DNA from 2 places in the Nonomuraea sp. NPDC054003 genome. Region 2 is predicted to be linked to the other one. Evidence: predicted binding sites of a transcription regulator. Region 2 holds the regulator's gene; the other holds the start of a gene.
The links. The regulator HspR, encoded in region 2, represses chaperone genes until heat shock. The targets are predictions, from matches to a motif close to ANTTGAGTCNNNNNGACTCAANT.
Positions count from the first base shown of each region.

Region 1 (4,732 bases), on a different contig from region 2:
GACCGACCGCTCCAGGGAGCGGACGCCGGCCTCGCGGGTGTACTCGGTGGCCAGCCTGCGCAGCGCCTCGTCCTCGACGGTGACCTCCTCGGCCGTCAGGCCGGCCAGCCCGAGCTGGCGGGGCACCAGGTGGTCGCGGGCGATGGCGACCTTCTCGTCCTCGGTGTAGCCGTCGAGCGTGACGACCTCCATCCGGTCGAGCAGCGGGCCGGGGATCGCCTCCAGGACGTTGGCCGTGGCCAGGAAGAGCACGTCGCTCAGGTCGAGCTCGACCTCCAGGTAGTGGTCGCGGAACGTGTGGTTCTGCGCCGGGTCGAGCACCTCCAGCAGCGCGGCCGTCGGGTCGCCGCGGTAGTCGGCGCCGACCTTGTCGACCTCGTCGAGCAGCACGACCGGGTTCATCGAGCCGGCCTCGCGGACGGCGCGGACGATGCGGCCGGGCAGCGCGCCCACGTAGGTGCGCCGGTGGCCGCGGATCTCCGCCTCGTCGCGGACGCCGCCGAGCGCGACGCGGACGAACTTGCGGCCCATGGCGCGGGCGACCGACTCGCCGAGCGAGGTCTTGCCGACGCCGGGAGGGCCGGCCAGGGCGAGCACGGCGCCGCTGCGCCGGCCGCCCACCACGCCGAGCCCCTTCTCCTGGCGGCGCTTGCGCACGGCCAGGTGCTCGATGATGCGGTCCTTCACGTCGGACAGGCCCGTGTGGTCGGCGTCCAGCACCTCGCGGGCGCCGACGATGTCGTAGTTGTCCTCGGTACGCACGTTCCACGGCAGGTCGAGGACCGTGTCGAGCCAGGTGCGGATCCAGCCGGTCTCCGGGGACTGGTCGGAGGTCCGCTCCAGCTTGTCGACCTCCTTGAGTGCGGCCTCGCGCACCTTCCCGGGCAGGTCGGCCGCCTCGACGCGGGCGCGGTAGTCCTCCTCCTCGGTCTCGGCCGAGTCGCCGTTGAGCTCCTTCAGCTCCTTGCGGACGGCGGCGAGCTGCTGGCGCAGCAGGAACTCGCGCTGCTGCTTCTCCATGCCCTCCTGGACGTCCTTGCGGATCGTCTCGGCCACGTCCAGCTCGGCCAGGTGCTCGCGGGACCATTCGACCAGCTTGGCCAGCCGGTCGGCGGGATCGCCGGCCTCCAGCAGCTCCACCTTCTGGGCGGTGGACAGCCACGGGGTGTAGCCGGAGCTGTCGGCCAGCACCGAGGGGTCGTCGATCTGGTTGACCTGGTCGACCACCTGCCAGGCGCCGCGCTTCTGCAGGATGGTGGTGGCCAGGGCCTTGTACTCCTTGGCCAGCTCGGTGGCGCGCTCACCGGCGGGGACCGCGTCCACGGTCACGGCCTCCACCCACAGCGCCGCGCCGGGGCCGGTCGTGCCGGCGCCCATGCGCACCCGGTCGACGCCGCGGACCACGGCGGCGGGCTCGCCGCCGGGCAGCCGCCCGACCTGCTCGACGACGGCGCGCACGCCGACGGCGCCGTAGCGGCCGTCGATGCGGGGAACGAGGAGCACCTGGGGCTTGTTGCCACCGGATGCCTGGGCCGCGTCGATCGCGGCGCGCACCTCGGAGTCGGACAGGTCCAGGGGAACCACCATGCCCGGCAGCACGACGGCGTCGTCCAGCGGCAGAACCGGCAGGATCAAGCTCTCACTCATGCGAACTCCAAAGGGTTGAGTTATACCGACTCAATTCATCGGAGCCTCGTAATGTTCCCTTGCTTGCCGATGTTCGCTCAGAGCGAGCGTAATCATGTAAGCGATACCTAAGGGTGAGAGCGGATCAGACCTGGGTGCGACGCGCGGCGCGCACCCGGCTCGTAGTCTTCAACCGTGTTCTCGGCCGTGCTGCGCCCCATCCCTCTCGTGCTCTACAAGGGCGAGGCCGACCCGCCCACGCCCCGGTCCCGCCGGCTGGCCATGCCGGTGCCGCGCTGGCTCGGGCTGCTGCCGTTCCGCACGCTCGACCTGGTGCGGACGGCCGACGCGCTGCTGGCCCTCGTCCTGTTCCTGACCACCTACGACCGGGTCCTCCAGCATGACGGACGCCTGGCCGTCGCCTATCTGGCCGCGCTGGGGGTCGCGGTGCCGCTCGTGCTGCGCGACCGCAGGCCGCTGGCGGCCTGGCGCGCCTCGCTGGCCCTGCTGCCCGCCGGGCTCTGGGTCTCCTTCGAGCTGGGCATCGACTACGAGGACAACCCCTACACCCCGGAGATGGTGATCTCCTACCTGCTCGTGGCCTACTCGGTGGCGGTGCGCTGCGATCGGCGGATCACCGGCGCCGCCTGGGTGATCAGCGTGCTGGTGATGTGGATCGCCTTCCCCAACGGCATGCCGCTCGGGTCGGTCATCGTGGGCGCCGTCATGCTCCTCGGCTACAACGTCCGGGTGCGGCGCAGCGCCACCGAGCGGCTCGCCCTGGAGGAGCGCCGCAGCCAGGAGGCCATGGGCGCGCAGGCCGTGCTGGAGGAGCGCGCCCGCATCGCCCGCGAGCTGCACGACGTGGTGGCCCACCACATGTCGGTGATCGCGATCCAGGCCGAGGCGGTGCCGCTCAAGGCGGCGGGCGACCCAGCCCAGCTGGAGGCGGGGCTGGCCGGCATCCGCGCGCTGTCGCTGGAGGCGATCGCCCAGCTCCGGCAGGTGCTCGGCGTGCTGCGCGACGAGGAGGGCCGCACCGACACCGCCCCGCAGCCCGGCCTGGAGCAGGTGGACGACCTGGTGGCCAACGCGCGGGCGGCCGGGCTGTCCGTGCTGGTCAGGCGGCCCGAGTCGCTGGAGGGAGTGCCCCAGGCGGTGGGCATGTCCGCCTACCGGATCGTGCAGGAGTCGCTGAGCAACGCGATGCGCCACGCCCCCGGCGCGACCGTCGTGCTCGACATCGGCCGCGACGACCACGGCGTGCGCCTGCACATCACCAACGGCCCCGGCTCCTCCCCCGCCCACTCGCCGGGCGCCGGTCACGGGCTCGTCGGCATGCGTGAGCGGGCGGCGCTGCTCGGCGGCACACTGGAGGCGGGGCCGGTCCCGGTGGGAGGCTTCCAGGTGACCGCGGTGCTGCCGACCGGACGGGGTTCAGGGTGATACGGGTTCTGATCGCCGACGACCAGGGCATGGTGCGCACGGGCTTCACCGTGTTCCTGAGCTCCCAGCCCGACATCGTGGTCGTGGGCGAGGCGGCCGACGGGCGGGAGGCGATCGAGCGGGCCGCCGAGCTGGCGCCCGACGTGGTGCTGATGGACGTGCGGATGCCGGTGATGGACGGGCTGGAGGCCACCCGGCGGCTGTGCTCGCCCGGCTCGCGGTCCAAGGTGCTCATCCTGACCACGTTCGACCTCGACGACTACGTCTACGAGGCGCTGCGGGCCGGCGCCAGCGGGTTCCTGCTGAAGGACGCCTCGGCCGCCCAGCTCGCCGAGGCCGTCCGGGTGGTGGCGGCCGGCGACGCGCTCATCTCACCGGGCGTGACCAGGCGGCTCATCCACGAGTTCGCCCGGCTGGGGCCGCGGCCCGCGCCTTCGGCCGTCCGGCTGAGCCTGCTGACCGAGCGCGAGAGCGAGGTGCTCACGCTGGTCGCGCAGGCGCTGTCCAACCAGGAGATCGCGCGGAAGCTGGTGCTGGCCGAGCAGACGGTCAAGACGCACGTCGGGCGGGTGCTGATGAAGCTGGGGCTGCGCGACCGCGCTCAGGCGATCGTGTACGCCTACGAGACCGGGCTGGTGCGGCCGGGCGAGTGACGGGCCGGGGTTCCGGTCGTACAGTCGGCTGGTGGACCTGGTCAAGCTGTTCCATGACGTGGTGGAGACGGTGCCCGCGTACCGGGCGTTCCTGGCGGAGCACGACATCGACCCCGCCCAGATCCGGACATTTCAGGATTTTGTGGGCTTGCCGATGACAAGCAAGGACACGTACACGCGACGCCACCCGCTCCCTGACCTGTGCCGTCATGGGGTGATCGGTGACATCGTCGCGGTGTCGTCCGGGTCGACGGGTGAGCCCGCGTTCTGGCCGCGCACCGCCGCCGACGAGCACGCCGTCGCGGCCCGCTTCGAGGAGGTGTTCCGCGACTCCTTCGCCGCCCACGAGCGGCGCACGCTGGCGGTGGTCTGCTTCGCGCTCGGCACCTGGGTGGGCGGGCTGTTCACGCTCGCCTGCTGCCGCCGGCTGGCCGAGCTCGGCTACCCGGTGACGGTGGTGGCGCCGGGCGGCGACAAGCGGGAGATCCTGCGGGTGGTGCCCGAGCTGGCGCCGCACTTCGACCAGGTGGTGCTGCTCGGCTACCCGCCCTTCCTCAAGGACGTGATCGACGCCGGGCTGCCCTGGTCCCGCTGGCAGGTCAAGCTGGTCACCGCCGGCGAGGTCTTCAGCGAGGAGTGGCGCACGCTGGTGGCCTCCCGCGCCGGCATCGCCGATCCGGTGCGCGGGATCGCCTCCCTGTACGGGACGGCCGACGCGGGCGTGCTCGGCAACGAGACGCCGCTGTCGGTGGAGATCCGCCGCTTCCTGGCGGAGCGGCCGACGGTCGCGCGTGAGCTGTTCGGCGAGTCGCGGCTGCCCACGCTGGTCCAGTACGACCCGGGGGCGCGCTTCTTCGAGGAGCACGAGGGGACCCTGCTGTTCTCCGGCGACAACGGCATCCCGCTGATCCGCTACCACATCGCCGACGACGGCGGCCTGATCCCGTACGAGCGGATGCTGGCCTTCGTCCGCGACCACGGGCTGGAGCCGTCGGCGCCCGGCCCCG
Region 1 covers NZ_JBVJKR010000002.1:577,351-582,082, reverse strand. The annotation lists gene lon (endopeptidase La) at 1-1,647, opposite strand, end outside; gene ACZ6YG_RS06900 (sensor histidine kinase) at 1,822-3,072, shown strand; gene ACZ6YG_RS06895 (response regulator) at 3,069-3,725, shown strand; gene ACZ6YG_RS06890 (phenylacetate--CoA ligase family protein) at 3,757-4,732, shown strand, end outside.
Region 1: the regulator HspR is predicted to act here: its motif matches at 1,661-1,683, upstream of lon (endopeptidase La).

Region 2 (4,732 bases):
GCTCGACCCGGATGCCCGCCGTCACCGACCTGGTCAAGGAGCTGACCGGCGGCAAGGAGCCCAACAAGGGCGTCAACCCGGACGAGGTCGTCGCCATCGGCGCCGCCCTGCAGGCCGGTGTGCTCAAGGGCGAGGTCAAGGACGTCCTGCTGCTCGACGTGACCCCGCTGTCGCTGGGCATCGAGACCAAGGGCGGCATCTTCACCAAGATCATCGAGCGCAACACGACGATCCCGACCAAGCGCTCCGAGGTCTTCACCACGGCCGAGGACAACCAGCCGTCGGTGCAGATCCAGGTGTTCCAGGGCGAGCGCGAGATCGCGGCCTACAACAAGAAGCTGGCCACGTTCGAGCTCACCGGCATCGCGCCGGCGCCCCGCGGCATCCCGCAGATCGAGGTCACCTTCGACATCGACGCCAACGGCATCGTCAACGTCTCCGCCAAGGACCTGGGCACGGGCAAGGAGCAGACGATGACGATCACCGGCGGCTCCGCGCTGCCGAAGGACGACATCGACCGCATGATGCGCGAGGCCGAGTCGTACGCGGAGGAGGACCGCAAGCGCCGCGAGGAGGCCGAGGTCCGCAACAACGCCGACGGGCTCGCCTACCAGACCGAGAAGTTCCTGCGCGAGAACGACGACAAGGTCCCCGGCGACATCAAGACCGAGGTCAACGACGCGCTCGCCGAGCTGAAGAAGGCTCTGGAGGGCACCGACACCGACACGATCCGCAACTCGGCGGAGAAGCTCGCCACGGTCAGCCAGAAGATGGGTTCGGCGATCTACGCGCAGAGCCAGGGCCAGACCGCGGGCGGCCCCGAGGGCGCTCCCCAGGACGCGTCCGCCACCCAGGAGCAGAAGGCCGACGACGACGTCGTCGAGGCCGAGATCGTGGATGACGAGCCGAAGAAGGACAAGTGAGGCCGTTGCGTGAGAACGGGCACGAAGAGCCGGTGATCCGCGACAACCGCAAGATCGACCCGGAGACGGGGGAGGTAAGGGTGCGAGCCGAGAACGATTCGGCCAAGCAGGACCAGCAGCAGGCGCCGGCGGAGTCCGCTCCGGCCGACGCCGAGCTCCAGGCCCAGCTGGACGAGCGGACGGCCGACCTGCAACGTGTTCAGGCCGAGTACCAGAACTACCGCCGTCGCGTGGAGCGCGACCGGGTGGCCGTGCGAGAGCAGGCCACCGCCAACGTCCTCTCGGAGCTGCTGCCCGTGCTCGACGACATCGGCAGGGCCCGCGACCACGGTGAGCTCACCGGCGGCTTCGCGGCGGTGGCCGAGTCGCTGGAGGCGGTGCTCACCAAGCTGGGGCTCAGCCCGTTCGGTCAGAAGGGCGACCCGTTCGACCCGGTGATCCACGAGGCGCTGATGCACAGCTACTCGCCCGAGGTGACCGAGCCGACCGCGGTCGAGGTGCTGCAGCTCGGCTACCAGATGGGCGACCGGGTGCTGCGCCCGGCGCGCGTGGCCGTGGCCGAGCCGGGCGACTCACCCGCGTCCGATGACGACGACAACTGACGAGGACGAAGGGCCGTAGATGAGCACCAAGGACTACCTGGAGAAGGACTACTACGCCGTCCTTGGTGTGCCCAAGTCAGCCACCGCCGACGAGATCAAGAAGGCGTACCGGAAGCTGGCCAGGCAGTACCACCCCGACACCAACCAGGGCGACACGGCCAAGGAGAAGAAGTTCAAGGAAGTCTCCGAGGCCTACGACGTCCTGTCCGACAGCAAGCGCCGCAAGGAGTACGACGAGGCGCGCACGCTGTTCGGCTCCGGGGTGGGCGGCCAGCGTCCGGGTGGTGGCGGCGGCGGTTTCCCGTTCGACTTCGGCGACCTGTTCGGCGGCACCGGTCAGCAGACCTCCGGCCAGGGGGCGGGCGACCGCTTCAGCGACCTGTTCGGCGGGCTGTTCAACCGGGGCGGCACGACCCGCCCCGGCACCGCCACCAGGCCGCGCCGCGGGCAGGACATCGAGTCGGAGGTGACGCTGTCGTTCACGGAGGCCGCCGAGGGCACCACGGTGTCGCTCAGGCTGACCAGCTCGGCGGCCTGCACCGCGTGCAGCGGGACCGGCGCCAAGGCCGGCACCACCCCGCGGGTCTGCCCGACCTGCGAGGGCACCGGCGCGGCCAGCCGCAACCTGGGCAACTTCGCCTTCTCCGAGCCGTGCCGCGACTGCAAGGGCCGCGGGCTGCTCGTGGACGACCCCTGCCCCGTCTGCGAGGGCAACGGCCGGGCCAAGAGCACCCGCACGATCCAGGCGCGCATCCCCGCGGGGGTGGCCGACGGGCAGCGGGTCAGGCTCAAGGCCAAGGGCGCACCGGGCGAGAACGGCGGCCCATCCGGCGATCTCTACATCGTGACGCACGTCAAGCCGCACACCGTCTTCGGCAGGTCGGGTGACAACCTGACCGTCACGGTCCCCGTGACGTTCTCGGAGGCGGCGCTAGGCGCCGAGATCAAGGTGCCGACGCTCAAGGGACTGCCGGTGACACTGCGCATCCCCTCGGGCACGCCGAACGGGCGCACGTTCCGCATCCGCGGCCGGGGTGTCACGCGCAAGGACGGCACCAAGGGCGATCTGCTCGCCAGCGTCGAGGTCATGGTGCCGAAGACGCTCGACGACAAGTCTCGTGAGCTGCTCACGGAGTTCAACACCGCCACAGCGGCCGAGGACCCGCGGGCCGATCTCATCTTGAGAGCCAGAAGCGAGTGAGCCCATGGACGCCAACTACTTCGACCTGTCGGACGACACTCCTGTTTACGTGATCTCGGTGGCCGCGCAGCTGTCGGGTCTGCATCCGCAGACCCTTCGGCAGTACGACCGGCTCGGTCTGGTCTGTCCGGGCCGTACGGCGGGGCGCGGCCGCCTCTACTCCACAAGAGACATCATCCAGCTGCGCGAGGTCCAGCGCCTCTCCCAGGAGGAGGGCATCAACCTCGCCGGCATCAAGCGGATCCTGGAGCTGGAGAACGAGTCGTTGCGGCTGCGTGAGGAGGTTCACCGCCTCCGCGCCGAGCTACAGATGATCAAGGCGCTGATCCGTTACGAGCTGCCACCGGGGGCGTAGATGGAATACAAGCTCACTCAGAAGAGTCAGGAGGCGCTCTCGGGCGCCATGCGGCGGGCCGCCGCCGAGGGCAACCCCGAGATCTCCCCGCTGCACCTGCTGACCACGCTGCTCTCGCAGACGGGCGGCACCGCCGTCCCGCTGCTGGAGGCGGTCAGCGCCGACTGGCGGACGCTGCGGGCCAAGGCCGAGGAGCAGCTCGCGGCGCTGCCCAAGGCTCAGGGCGCGACCGTGGGGGCGCCGACGAGCTCCCGCCACCTGCTCACGGTGATGAACACCGCCGCCCAGCACGCCAAGCGGCTGGAAGACCAGTACGTGTCGACCGAGCACCTGCTGGTGGGCCTCGCCGCCGACGGCGGCCAGGCCGCCGACCTGCTGAAGTCCGCGGGCGCCACCCCGCAGGCGCTGCTCGACGCGTTCGAGAAGGTACGCGGCCACGCCCGGGTCACCAGTGAGACGCCCGAGGACACCTACCAGGCGCTCGAGAAGTACGGCATCGACCTGACCGGGCAGGCCCGCTCGGGCAAGCTCGACCCGGTCATCGGCCGCGACTCGGAGATCCGCCGGGTGGTGCAGGTGCTCAGCCGGCGCACCAAGAACAACCCGGTGCTGATCGGCGAGCCCGGCGTCGGCAAGACGGCCGTGGTCGAGGGCCTGGCCCAGCGGATCGTGGCCGGCGACGTGCCGGAGTCGCTGCGCAACAAGCGGCTGATCGGGCTCGACCTGGGCGCGATGGTGGCGGGCGCGAAGTACCGCGGCGAGTTCGAGGAGCGGCTCAAGGCCGTGCTCGCCGAGATCAAGGAGAGCGACGGCCAGGTCGTCACGTTCATCGACGAGCTCCACACCGTCGTCGGCGCGGGAGCCGCCGAGGGCGCGATGGACGCGGGCAACATGCTCAAGCCGATGCTGGCCCGCGGCGAGCTGCGGATGATCGGCGCGACCACGCTCGACGAGTACCGCGAGCGCATCGAGAAGGACCCTGCGCTGGAGCGCCGCTTCCAGCAGGTGTACGTGGGCGAGCCGACGGTGGAGGACACCATCGCGATCCTGCGCGGGCTGAAGGGCCGCTACGAGGCCCATCACCAGGTGCAGATCGCCGACAGCGCGCTCGTCGCCGCCGCAGCGCTCTCCGACCGCTACATCACCAGCAGGTTCCTGCCCGACAAGGCCATCGACCTGGTCGACGAGGCCGCCTCCCGGCTGCGCATGGAGATCGACTCCCGTCCGGTGGAGATCGACCAGCTCCAGCGGACCGTCGACCGGATGAAGATGGAGGAGCTGGCGCTCTCCAAGGAGACCGACGAGGCGTCCGTACAACGCCTGGAGCGGCTCCACCAGGAGCTGGCCGACCGCCAGGAGGAGCTGAACGCCCTGGTCGGCCGGTGGGAGCACGAGAAGGCGGGCCTCAACAAGGTCGGCGAGCTGAAGAAGCAGCTCGACGAGGCGCGCGGCACCGCCGAGCGGGCGCAGCGCGACGGCGACTTCGAGACCGCGTCCCGGGTCATGTACGCCGACGTGCCACGCCTGGAGCAGGCGCTGAAGGCCGCCTCGGAGGCCGCCCCCGACGAGAACGCCATGGTCAAGGAGGAGGTCGGCCCCGACGACATCGCCGAGGTGATCTCGTCCTGGACCGGCATCCCGGCGGGCCGCC
Region 2 covers NZ_JBVJKR010000021.1:69,559-74,290, forward strand. The annotation lists gene dnaK (molecular chaperone DnaK) at 1-923, shown strand, start outside; gene grpE (nucleotide exchange factor GrpE) at 920-1,525, shown strand; gene dnaJ (molecular chaperone DnaJ) at 1,545-2,726, shown strand; gene ACZ6YG_RS39665 (heat shock protein transcriptional repressor HspR) at 2,731-3,081, shown strand; gene clpB (ATP-dependent chaperone ClpB) at 3,082-4,732, shown strand, end outside.